2 regions of the Gluconobacter sp. R75690 genome follow, and region 2 is predicted to be linked to the other one. Evidence: predicted binding sites of a transcription regulator. Region 2 holds the regulator's gene; the other holds the start of a gene.
What was found. The regulator LexA, encoded in region 2, represses DNA repair genes until DNA is damaged. The targets are predictions, from matches to a motif close to TGTTCTANNTANGTTC.
Positions count from the first base shown of each region.

Region 1: the regulator LexA is predicted to act here: its motif matches at 2,824-2,839, upstream of uvrA (excinuclease ABC subunit UvrA).

Region 1 is NZ_JABCQB010000002.1:300,064-307,769, reverse strand. Features, by position in the region: gene gyrA (DNA gyrase subunit A) at 1-759, shown strand, start outside; gene coaD (pantetheine-phosphate adenylyltransferase) at 740-1,270, shown strand; gene HKD27_RS03750 (peptidylprolyl isomerase) at 1,302-1,787, shown strand; gene ssb (single-stranded DNA-binding protein) at 2,230-2,808, opposite strand; gene uvrA (excinuclease ABC subunit UvrA) at 2,940-5,984, shown strand; gene HKD27_RS03735 (TrmH family RNA methyltransferase) at 6,135-6,776, shown strand; gene HKD27_RS03730 (rhodanese-related sulfurtransferase) at 6,822-7,706, opposite strand, start outside.
Region 2 is NZ_JABCQB010000014.1:40,250-47,955, reverse strand. Features, by position in the region: gene pgsA (CDP-diacylglycerol--glycerol-3-phosphate 3-phosphatidyltransferase) at 1-272, shown strand, start outside; gene HKD27_RS14325 (hypothetical protein) at 375-980, shown strand; gene lexA (transcriptional repressor LexA) at 1,029-1,745, opposite strand; gene rpmG (50S ribosomal protein L33) at 2,051-2,218, shown strand; gene HKD27_RS14310 (septum formation initiator family protein) at 2,303-2,632, opposite strand; gene eno (phosphopyruvate hydratase) at 2,774-4,054, opposite strand; gene HKD27_RS14300 (DUF3429 domain-containing protein) at 4,157-4,633, shown strand; gene kdsA (3-deoxy-8-phosphooctulonate synthase) at 4,630-5,454, opposite strand; gene HKD27_RS14290 (CTP synthase) at 5,451-7,082, opposite strand; gene secG (preprotein translocase subunit SecG) at 7,186-7,527, opposite strand; gene tpiA (triose-phosphate isomerase) at 7,524-7,706, opposite strand, start outside.

The sequences.
Region 1 (7,706 bases), on a different contig from region 2:
CTGGCGACAAAAAACGCGCGCTGCATCCGCTTCCAGATCACGGACGAGACCCTGCGTGTGTTCGCCGGCCGTGGCAGCACGGGCGTGCGCGGCATCCGTCTGGGCGAGGGCGATGCGGTCATCTCGCTGTGCATCCTCAATCACGTGGATGCCAGCGTCGAGGAACGCGCGGCTTATCTGCGCATGGCCAATGCCAAGCGCCGCGCCGAAAATGCCGCCCTGGACGATAGCGCCGAGGACGAAACCGTTTCCGGTGACGAGGAAACCGTCGAAATCGCGGGCGACCTGACGCAGGAGCGTTTCGAGGAGCTGGAGCAGCAGGAGGAAATCCTTCTGACCGTCACTGATGGCGGCTATGGCCGGCGCTCCTCGGCTTATGATTACCGTGTGTCAGGCCGTGGCGGTCAGGGCATCACCAACATGACCTTCTCCGCGAACCGTCGCGGCAAGGAAGTGGTGGGCACGCTGCCAACGCTGGACGGCACGGACGTCATGCTGGTTACGGATACGGGCCGCCTGATCCGCCTGCCGGTCTCGCAGGTCCGCGTCATGGCCCGTCAGGCCAGCGGTGTGACGCTGTTCCGCCTGAATGACAGCGAGACGGTCATCTGCGTGTTCCCGGTTCTGGAAGACGACACGGAAGAGGGTGATACCGACGAAGGCTCCGAAGCTGGTGCCAAGGTGATTGGCGAGGCAGGCGCCTCCGAAACCACTTCCGAAGCGCCCCCCGCTGGTGACGATGCTGCACCTGAGGCCTGACGTGCCGACCGATCCCCGTGTCGGGTTCTATCCCGGCACGTTCGATCCGGTCACGTTCGGGCATCTCGACATCATCCACAGGGCTTCGGCCCTGTTCGACCGGCTTCTGGTCGGCGTAGCGGTCAATGAAGGCAAGCAGCCGCTTCTGGATCTGGATGCGCGCCTTGCCGCTTTGCGGCATGAAGTGGACAAGCTGCCACACGGGGAGCGGATCGAGGTTATCGGCTTCGATACGCTGCTGGTCGATGCCGTCCGTCAGGCGGGGGCAGGCACAGTCGTGCGCGGGCTGCGATCCGGGGGCGATTTCGATTATGAGAGCCAGCTTTCCGGTGCACTGCGTCGTCTGGCTCCGGAAATCGAGACGGTCTTCCTGCTGTCTTCTGAAGAACATCGCAGCACGGCCAGCAGGATCGTGAAGGAAATCGCACGGCTGGGGGGCGATATTTCTCCCTTCGTCAGCGAAGATGTTGCACGTATCGTCTTGTCGAAACTGGGCCGAGGGCCGACATAAGAGCCTTCAATGATTTCTGGAAGGTTCCAAGATGTCCGATACTGCAGTGCCCGACGGCAACAAGCTGGTTTTCGAGCTCAAGACTGGCAAGGTCGTCATCGAGCTGCGCCCTGACTTGGCTCCGCTGGCATGCGAGCGCCTCAAGCGTCTGGCCAGCGAAGGCTTCTATAACGGCGTGGCGTTCCATCGCGTGATCGAAGGCTTCATGGCCCAGGGTGGCGATCCGACGGGAACCGGCACGAGCGGCAGCTCCTATCCGGACCTCAAGGCCGAATTCACGGACAAGGCCAAGTTCGAGCGCGGCACGGTGGGCATGGCCCGCACGATGGCCCCACACTCCGCCAACAGCCAGTTCTTCATCATGTTCGCCGACAGTCCGCATCTGAACGGTCAGTACACGATCGTCGGCAAGGTGATCGAAGGCATGGAATATGTGGATCAGCTCAAGCGCGGTTCGGGCGCAGGCGGCGTGGTCAAGGATCCCGACACTATCGTCAAGGCTTATGTCGAAGCCTGATTTTCGCTGAAACGCGGAATACTGCGAAAGCCGGTGCAGGAATGCACCGGCTTTTTTATGCCGTTTTCCAGAAATGCACATCATAAGCAGCGCTTATGAAAAGATAGGAACATAAGATTTCACTCTTCCTTTTCCCAATCGTAAGGTAGTCACGATCAGAAAAGGAAGAATAAAAATGATGATCAGGAAATCAGTTCTGGTATTCGACGCAGTGTTATTATCCTGCGCACTTACCCTGTCCGCCTGTTCAAACGGCACTGTCAGCGGAATGGACGGACGCAGCCAGTTTGCGAACGCCATTGCTGTCACGACTCCCGACCCGGCCAGTATTCCGGACCGCGCAATTTTCTAAGACTTTATCTACAGCACCCCAGAGAACGAAATCATGGCGGATGTCGGCTGACATCCACCATTTTTATTGGCCCATGTTTTCCTGACAGGATCAGAACGGGATTTCGTCGTCCAGATCGTTGTCCGGCGGGGCATCCCAGCCGCCATTGCTGCCACCCGAGCGGTTTCCACCACCCGCTGCACCACTGGCGCTTCCACGGGATCCTCCACCGAAACCGCCCGAGCCGCCCCGGCTTCCACCGCCAAAGCCGCCACCATTGCCGCCCCCGCCATAGCCGCCACCGTTGTCAAAACCGCCATCATCGCCACCACCGCCGCGATTGCTGTCGATCAACACCAGATCGCCACGGAACCGGTCGATCACAACTTCGGTCGTGTATTTTTCCTGACCGGACTGGTCGGTCCATTTGCGGGTGCGGAGTTCGCCCTCGATATAGACCTTGCGGCCCTTGCGCAGATACCGCTCGGCCACATCGGCCGTACGCTCGTTGAAGATCACCACGCGATGCCACTCGGTGCGCTCCTTGCGCTCCCCCGACTGCTTGTCGTTCCAGGTGTCGGACGTCGCAACGGTCAGATTGACGATCTTCGCCCCCGACTGCGTGTTGCGGACTTCCGGATCCTTGCCCAGATTTCCGACCAGAATCACCTTGTTGACGCTGCCTGCCATTCCCGTCCCAACCAATTTTCTCGAATTGTTCTTTTCATCCTATCCTAAACGCCCATCTATAATTGATCCAGCGTCCTTCTTGGGGCGTTTCAGCTTTCACAATCGCCTTTTCTCCATATTCCGGGGTCTCCGTGAGCTTTCCAGACAATCATTCGATCCGCGTCCGTGGGGCCCGCGCCCATAATCTCAAGAATATCGATGCCACGATCCCCCGTGATTCCCTGACGATCATCACGGGTCTCTCGGGCTCCGGAAAATCCTCCCTGGCTTTCGACACGATCTATGCCGAGGGCCAGCGGCGCTATGTGGAAAGCCTCTCCGCCTATGCCCGCCAGTTCCTCGAACTGATGGGCAAGCCGGATGTGGACTCCATCGAGGGCCTTTCTCCGGCCATCTCGATCGAGCAGAAAACCACATCCAAAAACCCCCGCTCGACCGTGGGGACGATCACGGAAATCCATGACTACATGCGCCTGCTCTGGGCGCGCGTGGGCATCCCCTATTCCCCTGCGACCGGCCTGCCGATCGAAGCCCAGACCGTCAGCCAGATGGTGGACCGCGTCATGGCCATGCCCGACGGCATGCGCCTGATGCTGCTCGCCCCCGTCGTCCGGGACCGCAAGGGCGACTGCAAACGCGAACTCGCCGAACTGACTCGCAAGGGCTTTACCCGCGTGAAGATCGACGGTGAGCTGTATGAAATCGCCGAAGCCCCGGAACTGAACCGCAAGACGCGCCACACGGTCGAGGTCGTGGTGGACCGGATCGTCGTCAAGGAAGGGATTGAATCCCGCCTGGCCGACAGCTTTGAGACCGCACTCGAACTCTCCGATGGTCTGGCTTACGCCGAGGAAGTCAAACGTGCAGGGGAAAAAGAAGCCCCGGCGCATGTCGTGTTCTCGTCCCGCTTCGCCTGCCCCGTGTCCGGCTTCACGATCGAGGAAATCGAGCCGCGCCTGTTCTCCTTCAACGCCCCGATGGGCGCCTGCCCGGTCTGTGACGGCATCGGCACCGAGACGCATTTCGACGCCGACCTGATCGTCCCGGATGACAGCCTGACACTGGCGGAAGGCGCGATTGCCCCCTGGAAGGGCGCAAGCACGGACTGGTACGACCAGACGCTCGCCGCCCTTGCCCGCCATTGCGGCGATGACATGAACACGCCTTGGAGCGAGCTTCAGCCCGCGACGCAGGACCTCATCATCAACGGTTCAAAAGAGCCGATCGACATTCCCTACAGCGATGGCGGGAAGGTCCATATCATCACCAAGCCGTTCGAAGGCGTGCTGAAGAACCTGCGCCGCCGCATGGCCCAGACGGACAGTATGTGGGTGCGCGAGGAGCTTTCCCGCTACCAGTCCGAAAAACCGTGCCATGCCTGCCATGGTGCGCGCCTCAAGCCCGAAGCCCTATGCGTGAAGGTCAAGGACCTGAACATCGCCGAAGCCTCGGACATGCCGATCCGCAAGGCGCTCGACTGGTTTTCCACCGTGGAAGCCACCCTTACGCCCCAGCGCGCCGAGATCGCCCGTCGCATCCTGCGCGAAATCACGGACCGTCTGCACTTCCTCGATGATGTCGGGCTGGACTACCTCACCCTGTCGCGCGGTTCCGCGACCCTGTCCGGCGGCGAAAGCCAGCGCATCCGTCTGGCATCGCAGATCGGTTCGGGCCTGACGGGCGTGCTGTATGTGCTGGATGAGCCCTCCATCGGCCTACATCAGCGCGACAACGAGCGCCTGCTCGGCACGCTCGACCGCCTCAAGCGCCTCGGCAACACTGTTATCGTCGTCGAACATGACGAGGACGCTATCCGTGCCGCCGATTATCTGATCGACATGGGACCGGGTGCGGGCAAGCTCGGCGGCGAGGTCATCGCCGTCGGCACCCCGGCCGAAGTCGCCAAAAACCCCAACAGCATCACCGGTGCCTATCTGTCAGGCCGCAAGGTCATTCCCGTCCCGACCGAACGCCGCAAGCCCAGCGGCATGCTCACTCTGCACGGCGCACGCGGGAACAACCTCAAGGACCTGACGGTCGATTTTCCGCTCGGCACCTTCATCGCCGTCACGGGCGTCTCGGGCGGCGGCAAATCCACGCTGGTCATCGACACGCTGTATAAGGCACTGTCCCGCCAGCTCATGAAATCGAGCCAGACGCCGCTTCCCTATGACCGTCTGGAAGGCGTGGACAATCTCGACAAGATCATCGAGATCGACCAGTCCCCGATCGGCCGCACGCCGCGTTCCAACCCCGCGACCTATACGGATCTATTCGCCCCGATCCGCGACTGGTTCGCCGAACTGCCCGAGTCCAAGGCGCGCGGCTACAAACCGGGGCGCTTCTCTTTCAACGTGAAGGGCGGGCGCTGCGAAGCCTGTCAGGGCGACGGCGTTCTCAAGATCGAGATGCACTTCCTGCCGGACGTGTACGTGACCTGCGACACCTGCAAGGGCGCGCGATACAACCGCGAAACGCTGGACGTGAAGTTCCGCGGCAAGTCCATCGCGGACGTGCTGTCCATGACTGTGGACGAGGCCCTGCCGTTCTTTCAGGCCGCCCCCAAGATCCGCGACCGTCTGGCCATCCTGCAACAGGTCGGACTGGGCTATGTCGCCCTCGGCCAGCAGGCCACCACGCTCTCGGGCGGTGAGGCCCAGCGCGTCAAGCTGTCGAAGGAACTCGCCAAGCGCGCCACCGGCCGCACGGTCTATATCCTCGACGAGCCCACGACCGGCCTGCACACGGAAGACGTCCGCAAACTGCTTGAAGTACTCCACACCCTCGTCGATCAGGGCAACACGGTTCTGGTGATCGAGCACAATCTGGAAGTCATCAAGACGGCCGACTGGCTGATCGATATCGGCCCGGAAGGCGGCGACGGCGGCGGTCAGGTCGTCGCAGCCGGAACGCCGGAAGACATCGCCGCGTGCAAGGCCAGCCATACCGGCCGCTTCCTGGCTCCGCTACTGGACGCACCGGGCGCAAGACAGCCGCGCAAGGTCACGGCCACCAAGATCACACAGGCCATGCTCGCCGCCAGCCTCCCGCCACCAAAAGCCGAACGCACAGCCGCAAAAAAGGCAAAGGCCGCCAAAGAGAAGGCAGCGGAAAAAGCTACTGAAAAGAAGCCCAGAGGCCGCCCCGCCGGGTCCCGCAACAAGACCAAAGCCTGAACCCGGTCGTGTCTTTCAAAGTACACTAAAAAGACGACAGATCATGATATATGGCCTTCCATTACTGGAGGACCATGCATCATGATCCGGACTTTGGACACCAACCGACATCGTCGCTAGATATGGTGCCCGTACGGTGAGGGCTTGAGTGTGACGATCGAACGCAAACAGACAGACAAATCACGCGCCCGAAAAAGGGCGGACGCGATACGAGACTTCCGCTGCAAAAACCTCATCGTTGTCATCGAAGACCCGGAAAACCCACGAAATATTGGAACTGTCATCCGGAACGTGAACGCTTTCGGCGCAGAAAAAGTGTACGTCATAGACCCTCGTGGGGTTCTCTCGGACGACTGGAATGAGTTACGCACCGAACCAAAACTCTCGAAGCTATCGGTTTCCGCCGTCAAATGGACATTCGTCAAGCGCTTTGACAGCACGGAAGAGTGCCTCGCACATTTGGAAAAAAACCACTTCGTCTCGATTGTCACGTCACCCCATCGGAAGGGCATGTCCAATGTATCGTTGGACGAAGGCGATTTTACCAAGCATGCCAAACTGGCAGTCTGGTTCGGAAGTGAAACCAAAGGAATCAGCGACATTGCCGCCCAACGAAGCCGGCAATGCGTCTCCATTCCCATGTTTGGAATGATCGAAAGTCTCAATCTGGGTACGAGTTCAGGGATTGTTTTGTACGAAATAACAAAACAGCGTCGACAATATCAGTCCCGCAACAGGGTCCGCACCTCTCGGGAAAATCCTACTCCCGCTTTGCTCGTCGGGGAAAGCTAGAAGCCCTTTCAGCGAGAGTATCTTCGCTTTCCCGCCCGTCCATACTTACTTCTGCCGAACCCCCAGATGCCCGGCCCGCCGCGCCTGAGCCAGCGCTTCCTGACGCTCACGTTCGGCATAACGATGGCGCTGCTCTTCCGTCCGCTCGTTGTGGCAATGCGGGCACGACACCCCCTGCACGAACAGCGGCGAGGCCTTGTCGTGTGCGTTCAGCGGCCGACGGCAGGCATGGCAGACATCATGCGTCCCGATCTCCAGCCCGTGCTTCACCGACACACGCTGGTCGAACACGAAGCACTCGCCTTCCCACAGGCTTTCTTCTTCCGGAACGGTCTCCAGATATTTCAGGATGCCGCCCTTGAGGTGATAGACCTCGTCCACACCTTCCGCCCGCGCAAAGGACGTCGATTTCTCGCAACGGATGCCCCCCGTGCAGAACATCGCGATCTTCGGCAGGCGACCCTGCGCTTCCAGTTCCTGCCGACGCTTACGGAACCATTCGGGAAATTCGCGGAAGGATTTCGTCTTGGGATCTTCCGCGCCCCTGAACGTCCCGATCGCCACTTCGTAATCATTGCGGGTATCAATCAGGATCGTATCCGGATCGGAAATCAGCGCATTCCAGTCCTCGGGCGCCACATACCGCCCCACGCCCTGACGCGGATCGATATCCGGCTCGCCCATCGTGACGATTTCCTTTTTCAGCCGCACTTTCATGCGACGGAACGGTAGCTCCGGAGCGCGGGAGTCCTTGCTCTCCAGATCCGCACAGCCCGGCAGCGCACGGATATGCGCCATCACGCGCTCCATGCCCTCATCCTTCCCGGCAATCGTGCCGTTGATGCCCTCGCGCGCCAGAAGCAGGATGCCCTTGATCCCTTCCTTTTCGCACAGCTCAAGCAACGGCCCGCGCAATGCGGCAGGGTCCGC
Region 2 (7,706 bases):
AATACATGGCCTCGCAGCGGGAAACGCTGCCCTCCACCCGCCTGGCGAAATGGAAAACCGGAATCCAGATGGTGGCGATCGGGTTTCTGATCGGTGGGGACGGGGCGGCAGGAATGCTGGGTCTTTCCTTCCTGCCTGCCAGCCTGATCGGCGGAATTCTTCTCTGGTTCTCGGTCATTCCGACCGTCATCAGCGGCTGGGGTTATCTGACTGCCGGGCTCACCCGCATCATGGCGGGACAATCCCGCAAGTCATCCAAGATCAGCTTCTGACACCAGTCTCTGGTAGAATTATGGATGTCTTTGACTGTCTTCATCTGGCGCTCCGTTACAAGGACCGCTAAAGGTCATTTATTGACCTTGTGGGAGTAAGAAATGCGGAAGGCCGCTCTGCTGGCACTACCTCTCGCTCTGAGCGGCTGTTCAGGCATGGGCAAGTATATCCGTGACACCATGGTGTGGACGGCGCTCGACAACCCCAATGGTCCACACGGCGACAGTGAGAATATTCACCGTGCCCGTGGCGAGAAATACGCTGAAACCCCGATTTTCCCTGAAGGCGGCAATATCTGGCCTGGTGCCCCACAGCCCCTTCCGACCCTCAAGGACGTCGAAAACCCCGACAGCACGTTCAGTCATGCCCTCGGAGACCCGGCAACCTATTTCGGCGGCGCAGCTCTCGACGAGAATTTCATGGGCGGCATTGGCAGCAAGGGCGCTCTGGGCGCTTCCGGCCAGCAGCTCATGCAGGGGCAGAGCATGTCGGTCGGCGAAAGCGCCGACACCCATCAGGGTGTGAGCCGGGACCGCAGCCATGTCATTCCGACACTGCCATCCTCGGTCCCCGATAGCGCTACCCGTTTCCTGAACAAGAATCCAAGCAAGACCATCGTCATTCCGAATGGTGACGGCACGAGCACGCTGATTGCGCCGGATGGCAGCGTGAAAGTCGTACGCGGCACCCCCGCTGCGCCGCAATAACAGGGTTACTGCTGACGGCTCCTGAAGCCGTCAGCAGTAACCCTGGTTTCAGTACTGCCGGAAAAGCGCGACCAGACGGCCCTGAATATGGACGCGCTCCGCCGGGAAGATGCGGGTTTCGTAGTCCCTGTTGGCCGCTTCCAGCGCAATCATCGATCCGCGACGACGCAGCTTCTTGAGCGTCACTTCCTGCTCGTCGATCAGGGCCACGATGATCTGTCCGTTTTCCGCAGTTTCGCGTCGCCGGATGATGGCGATATCGCCATCCAGAATGCCCGCTTCGATCATCGAATCACCCGCAACCGTCAGGGCATAATGCTCGCCGGTACCCAGAAGCGAGACCGGCACGTCAATCCGGTCGCTGTCATCCTGCATGGCCTCGATCGGAAGACCGGCTGCAATACGTCCATAGAGCGGGATGCTGACAGTCTGGCGGTCATTGGCGACACTGGCTTCCGAGAACGCCCCCTCAAGGCCTGTCTGCCCCTGATTGAGAACGGCGGGGACGAACGCGGTACCCGTGCCCGTAGCGGCCGGTGCCTCGGTTCCCATGTGTGGCAGACGCAGCACTTCGAGTGCACGGGCACGATGATGGTGACGACGCAGAAAGCCGCGTTCTTCCAGAGCAGAAATCAGCCGATGGATGCCAGACTTTGAGCGAAGCTCAAGAGCATCCTTCATTTCATCGAAAGAAGGGGAATAGCCCGTCCGGCGAAGATGGTCGTCGATATATAGCAAAAGCTGGTGCTGCTTGCGGGTCAGCATACAGGCGCTCCCATGCGCCTCGGCGGAGGCAGGTCGGAAAACAAGGTGCAGAATGAAAGCCATCCCGCATTTGTTCCTTATAGGTTCCTGTCTGTTGCCTCACAAGCGAAAGAGAGGGGCTCACACGGTGGCCTGATAAGATTCCCTCGGGCTGAAAGTCCCTGAAAGCGCAGGAAAACCCCGAAATTGTACGTCAGGGCCTTGACCTGCGGACCACAAATCAGCATGGTGCGCCCAATCTAGAGATCAACATGCTGCATCGACACCTTCGAGCGGCATCAGTATGGCGAAAGCCCGAGGGTATCATGGGAAAGAGCAACGTTATTCAGATCCGGCTCGTTTCGTCCGCCGAAACCGGCTACTTCTACGTCACGAAGAAGAATGCCCGTTCCGCTACGGGAAAGATGGAAGTGCGCAAGTACGATCCGGTTGCACGCAAGCACGTCGTGTTCCGCGAAGCCAAGATCAAGTAAGACTGTTTCGACAGTCTTCATGAAAAAAGCGGCCTTCGGGCCGCTTTTTTTTGTGTCTGCAGAACCGGATTTCCTGACCGCTGCTCAGAACAGCTTGTCGTGAGGACCGTAGGGGACAACCAGATCACCGCTGCGGGTCAGGTTCATCGTGGCACGGGCACGCTCGTCCAGCATATCGGCGTCCAGCGCCTTTTCCTTGAGTGCAACGACACGCCGACGCCAGACATTCTGTTCGTCATCGGCATCCTGCCTGGCCTGAAGGGCATCCTTCTGAAGCTGCATCTGTTCCTGATAGGCATGAATACCATGAGCGCCATGAAGGGCGTTCCATCCGAAATAGGCCGTCAGGGACAGAAAGAAAGCGGGGGGAGCAACGGCGCGGACACCACGCTTGATGAGCCGGATCAGTGTCACGTCGTGAAAACTCCGTTCTGAGGGACTACTTCAGTTTATATCAGTCAATCGTGACCAGACAATGAATGATGCGGGGATCTTTCATGTCCGGACCTGAAAAAACGGCCCCATTCCCGAAGGACATGAGGCCGTTGTGCAATCTCAGGAGTTCTTGAGAATGCTGCGGCCAGCATAGCGCGCGGCACTGCCGAGCTGCTGCTCGATACGGATCAGCTGATTGTACTTCGCCGTGCGGTCAGAGCGGGAGAGGGAGCCCGTCTTGATCTGTCCACAGTTCGTGGCGACGGCGAGATCGGCAATCACGGAATCTTCCGTTTCACCGGAACGATGGCTCATGACGCAGGCATAGCCAGCCTTGTGAGCGGTTTCGACAGCTTCGAGCGTCTCGGTCAGCGTGCCGATCTGGTTAACCTTCACGAGCAGGGCATTACCCGTGCCAGCCTTGATGCCACGGCGCAGACGCTCGGGGTTGGTCACGAACAGGTCGTCGCCAACAAGCTGAAGCTTCTTGCCCAGACGGGTCGTAAGCTCTGCCCAGCCTTCCCAGTCGTCTTCCGCCAGACCGTCCTCGATGGAGACGATCGGGTAACGGTTGGCCAGATCCTCAAGGTAAGAAATCATGCCCGAGGCATCGAATTCCTTACCTTCACCCTTCAGGTTATAGCGGCCATCCGCATAGAATTCGGTGGCTGCGCAATCGAGTGCGAAGGTCACATCCTCACCCAGCTTGTAGCCCGCAGCCTCAACGGATTTTGCAATAAATCCAAGAGCTTCGTCAGCAGACTTCAGGTTCGGTGCGAAGCCGCCCTCATCGCCGACATTGGTGTTGTACCCGGCTTCGGACAGACCTTTCTTCAGGCGCGCAAAGATTTCCGAGCCCATACGAATGGCATCCGCGACCGTCGGAGCACCGACTGGCTGGATCATGAATTCCTGGATGTCGATCGGATTGTCAGCATGCTCGCCGCCATTGACGATGTTCATCATCGGCACGGGCAGGAGATGGGCATAGGCGCCACCGACATAGCGGTACAGCGGCAGTTCCAGTTCCTCGGCCGTGGCCTTGGCGACTGCAAGGGAAACGCCCAGGATGGCATTTGCACCCAGACGGGATTTGTTAGGGGTCCCGTCCAGATCGATCATCGCGTTGTCGATGGCGATCTGATCTTCCGATTCGGCGCCCTGGAGCACTTCGAGGATGTCGTTTTCAACGTGGCTGCAGGCCTTCAGGACGCCCTTGCCGCCGTAGCGGGACTTGTCACCATCGCGCAGCTCCACGGCTTCATGCGCGCCTGTGGAGGCGCCAGACGGGACAGCAGCGCGGCCGCGGGCACCGGAGGACAGTTCGACCTCGACCTCGACGGTGGGATTGCCGCGGCTGTCCAGGATTTCGCGGGAGGTGATATCAACGATGGCGCTCAATGGAAGCTCTCCTGGAGATGCGTGAACCGGGTTGGCTCGTGACCGTTCGGAATGGAACAGGTATTTCAAGTCTCAAAATCACGCCGTGAGGTCAACGACGACATGCGCCTTCCTTTTCCCGTTTTCGTGCTTGGCATTGCCGGACTGATCCCCTTCATGACGCTTGGCGGGTGGATCTTTCTGGCCGGACTGTTCGCGCCGCTGCCACATCTGAAGATCATTCTGCTGGCGTACGGGGCCTGCATCCTGTCATTTCTGGGGGCCGTGCACTGGGGACTGGCCATGGAGCGGCCGGACATCATCACGGTTGGCGGGACATCGGAGCGGGACCGTCAGCGTCTCGTGCTGGGCGTCTGCCCTGCGCTGTGGGCATGGCTGTCGCTATGCGTGGGTATGCTGGGGCATGTCCGCGCCGGTTTCGGGCTGGAAATCATCGGCTTTGTCGGGACGTTCCTCGTGGAACGGGAAGCCTGGAGGAAAGGCGCTCTTCCCCCAGGCTATCTGCCGCTTCGCACAGGGCTGACGGCTATTGCGGTGCTGAGCCTGTTTCTGGCGGCTCTGGCGCCGTCGGGCACTTAGACCAGAAAGGACTTCGCGAGCGCGTCGAAGGCTTTCAGACGCATCAGCAGGCCGCGCATTTCACTAAGCGGCACCATGGTCGGCCCATCGCTCGGTGCGTGATCCGGATCCTGATGTGTTTCAATGAAAACAGCAGCTACGCCGATGGACAGGGCAGCGCGGGCCAGAGGCTCAACGAACTCGCGCTGACCGCCTGTTGAGGCCCCAAGACCACCCGGTTGCTGCACGGAATGGGTGGCGTCGAACACGACAGGATAACCCGTCTGCGCCATGATCGGCAGTCCACGCATGTCGCTCACAAGCGTGTTGTAACCGAAGCTCGTACCGCGGTCGCAGAGCATGATACGTTCATTGCCCGTGGATGCGATCTTCGCCGCGACATTTGCCATGTCCCACGGCGCGAGGAACTGGCCCTTCTTGATGTTGATGGCGCGACCGGTTTTGCCCGCCGCCAGCAACAGGTCCGTCTGGCGGCAAAGGAAGGCCGGGATCTGAAGAACATCCACGGCCTGGGCAGCAGGCGCGCACTGCTCGGCAGTATGTACATCCGTCAGGACGGGGACGCCGAATCGCTCCCGGATGCTGGCGAGAATATCCAGACCCGCATCCATACCTACGCCACGCGCAGCGTTGACCGAACTGCGGTTCGCCTTGTCGAAGCTGCTTTTGTAGATCAGGCCGATTCCCAGCTCACGGCACAGGCTGGAAATGGAGTCGGCCATTTCCGTTGCATGCTCGCGGGATTCGATCTGGCAGGGACCAGCGATCAGCGTGAAAGGCTGATCCTGGCCGACCGTGAGGTCTCCGATCCGGAAGCTCACTTGCCGTGAGCCTCCTTGACGGCCGCGGCGATAAAGCCTGCGAACAGCGGATGCGGGTCGAAAGGCTTGGAGAGCAGTTCCGGATGGTACTGCACGGCCACGAACCAGGCGTGATCCGGATATTCAATCACTTCCGGCAGCACTCCATCAGGCGACAGGCCAGAGAACCGCAGACCGGTCTTTTCAAGGCGGTCCTTGTAGTGCGCGTTGACCTCCCAGCGGTGACGATGGCGCTCGCGGATTTCCGTGCGGCCGTAGATTTCCGCCACGCGGGAGCCAGGAAGCAGCTTGGCCGGGTAGGCACCCAGACGCATCGTCCCACCCAGATCGCCACCTTCGCGACGGCGGAGCATTTCGCTGCCCCGAGCCCATTCGGTCATCAGGCCGACCAGAGGCTCATCCGTCGGGCCGAACTCGGTCGAGGATGCCTTGGGCAGACCCGCCAGCGAACGGGCACATTCGATCACGGCCATCTGCATACCGAAGCAGATACCCAGGAACGGGATATTGTGCTCACGGGCATAGCGGACAGCCTGGATCTTGCCTTCCGCACCGCGCTCACCGAAGCCGCCTGGTACGAGGATGGCGTCCGCATCTTTCAGGCGCTCGGCAATATTGCCGTTCTTTTCGAACTCTTCCGATTCGATCCAGTCGAGCTTCACCTTCACATGGTTGGCGATGCCACCATGCAGAAGGGCTTCGGCCAGCGACTTGTAGCTATCGAGCAGAGCTGTGTACTTGCCAACGATAGCCACGCGGACTTCACCTTCGGGTTCGCGAATCGCATGGACGATCTTTTCCCAGCGCGAGAGGTCCGGCTTGCTGTCGTATGGCAGATCGAAATAGCGCAGGACTTCCTGATCCATTCCCTCATTGTGATAGGAAATGGGGCAGGCATAGATCGTGTCCACATCCAGCGCCGCGATAACGGCTTCCGGACGGACATTGCAGAAATTGGCAATCTTGCGACGCTCGTTGTCCGGGATGGGACGGTCCGAGCGGCACAGCAGCATCTGCGGCTGGATACCGACATTCTGCAATTCCTTGACGGAATGCTGCGTCGGCTTCGTCTTGAGCTCGCCAGCTGCCGGGATATAGGGCAGGAGGGTCAGGTGCACGCACATGGTCTGGGCATGGCCGAGATCATTGCGCAGCTGACGGATGGCTTCGAGGAAGGGCAGGCTCTCGATGTCGCCAACCGTGCCGCCGATTTCCACGAGGACGAAATCATAGTCGTCGGTACCCGTGACCACGACGTCCTTGATGGCATCCGTGATGTGCGGGATGACCTGCACGGTCCCGCCCAGATAGTCGCCGCGGCGTTCGCGGGCGATCACATCCGAATAGATCCGTCCCGTCGTGGTGTTGTCAGCACGTGACGCATGGACGCCCGTGAAGCGTTCATAGTGACCGAGATCGAGGTCGGTTTCGGCCCCGTCATCGGTAATGAACACCTCACCGTGCTGGTACGGGCTCATGGTGCCCGGATCCACGTTGAGATAGGGGTCCAGTTTGCGCATGCGGACCTTGTATCCGCGCGCCTGGAGGAGAGCAGCGAGGGCCGCTGAAGCGATGCCCTTGCCGAGAGAAGATACCACACCGCCGGTGATGAATACGAAACGCGTCATGGGCGGTCTTCATACACTGCCGACATGGGGCAGGGGAAGCGAAGAGACGCGTCTGTTGAAAAGATCCCCGTTAAAAAGTTTGAACGGGGATTTTCAGCCCCGGTCAGTGAGCGGGTGCGGGAGCCGGAGCGGCAGGTGCAGCCGGGGTTGTGGTGGTGGTCGTCTGGGTGGCGGCAGGCGGTTCGGCCAGAATGTCATGCGAGCCGACGCCGGAAGAGGCGCCACGGTTCATGACGGCCAGCACCAGGCACAGCAGCATGAAGATGCCGGCGAGGACGGACGTGGCACGCGTCAGCAGCGTTGCCGTTCCACGGCCGCTCATGAAGGAGCCCATGCCCTGGCCGCTGCCGATGCCGAGGCCGCCGCCTTCGCTGCGCTGGATCAGGATCACCCCGATCAGCGCCAGTGTGACCAGCAGGTTGAGAGCAAGCAGAAGAGTGGTCATGAACGATAGGGTCCGGACAATGGTTGGGACGTCAGGCGGAAAGATGCCGCTTCAGCGATGCGCAGGAAGCTCTCTGCTTCCAGACTGGCACTGCCAACCAGCACCCCGCCAAGCGACCCGATGGAAAAAATGGTCGGCGCCTGAGCCGGTGTAACGGAGCCGCCATACAGGATCGGCAC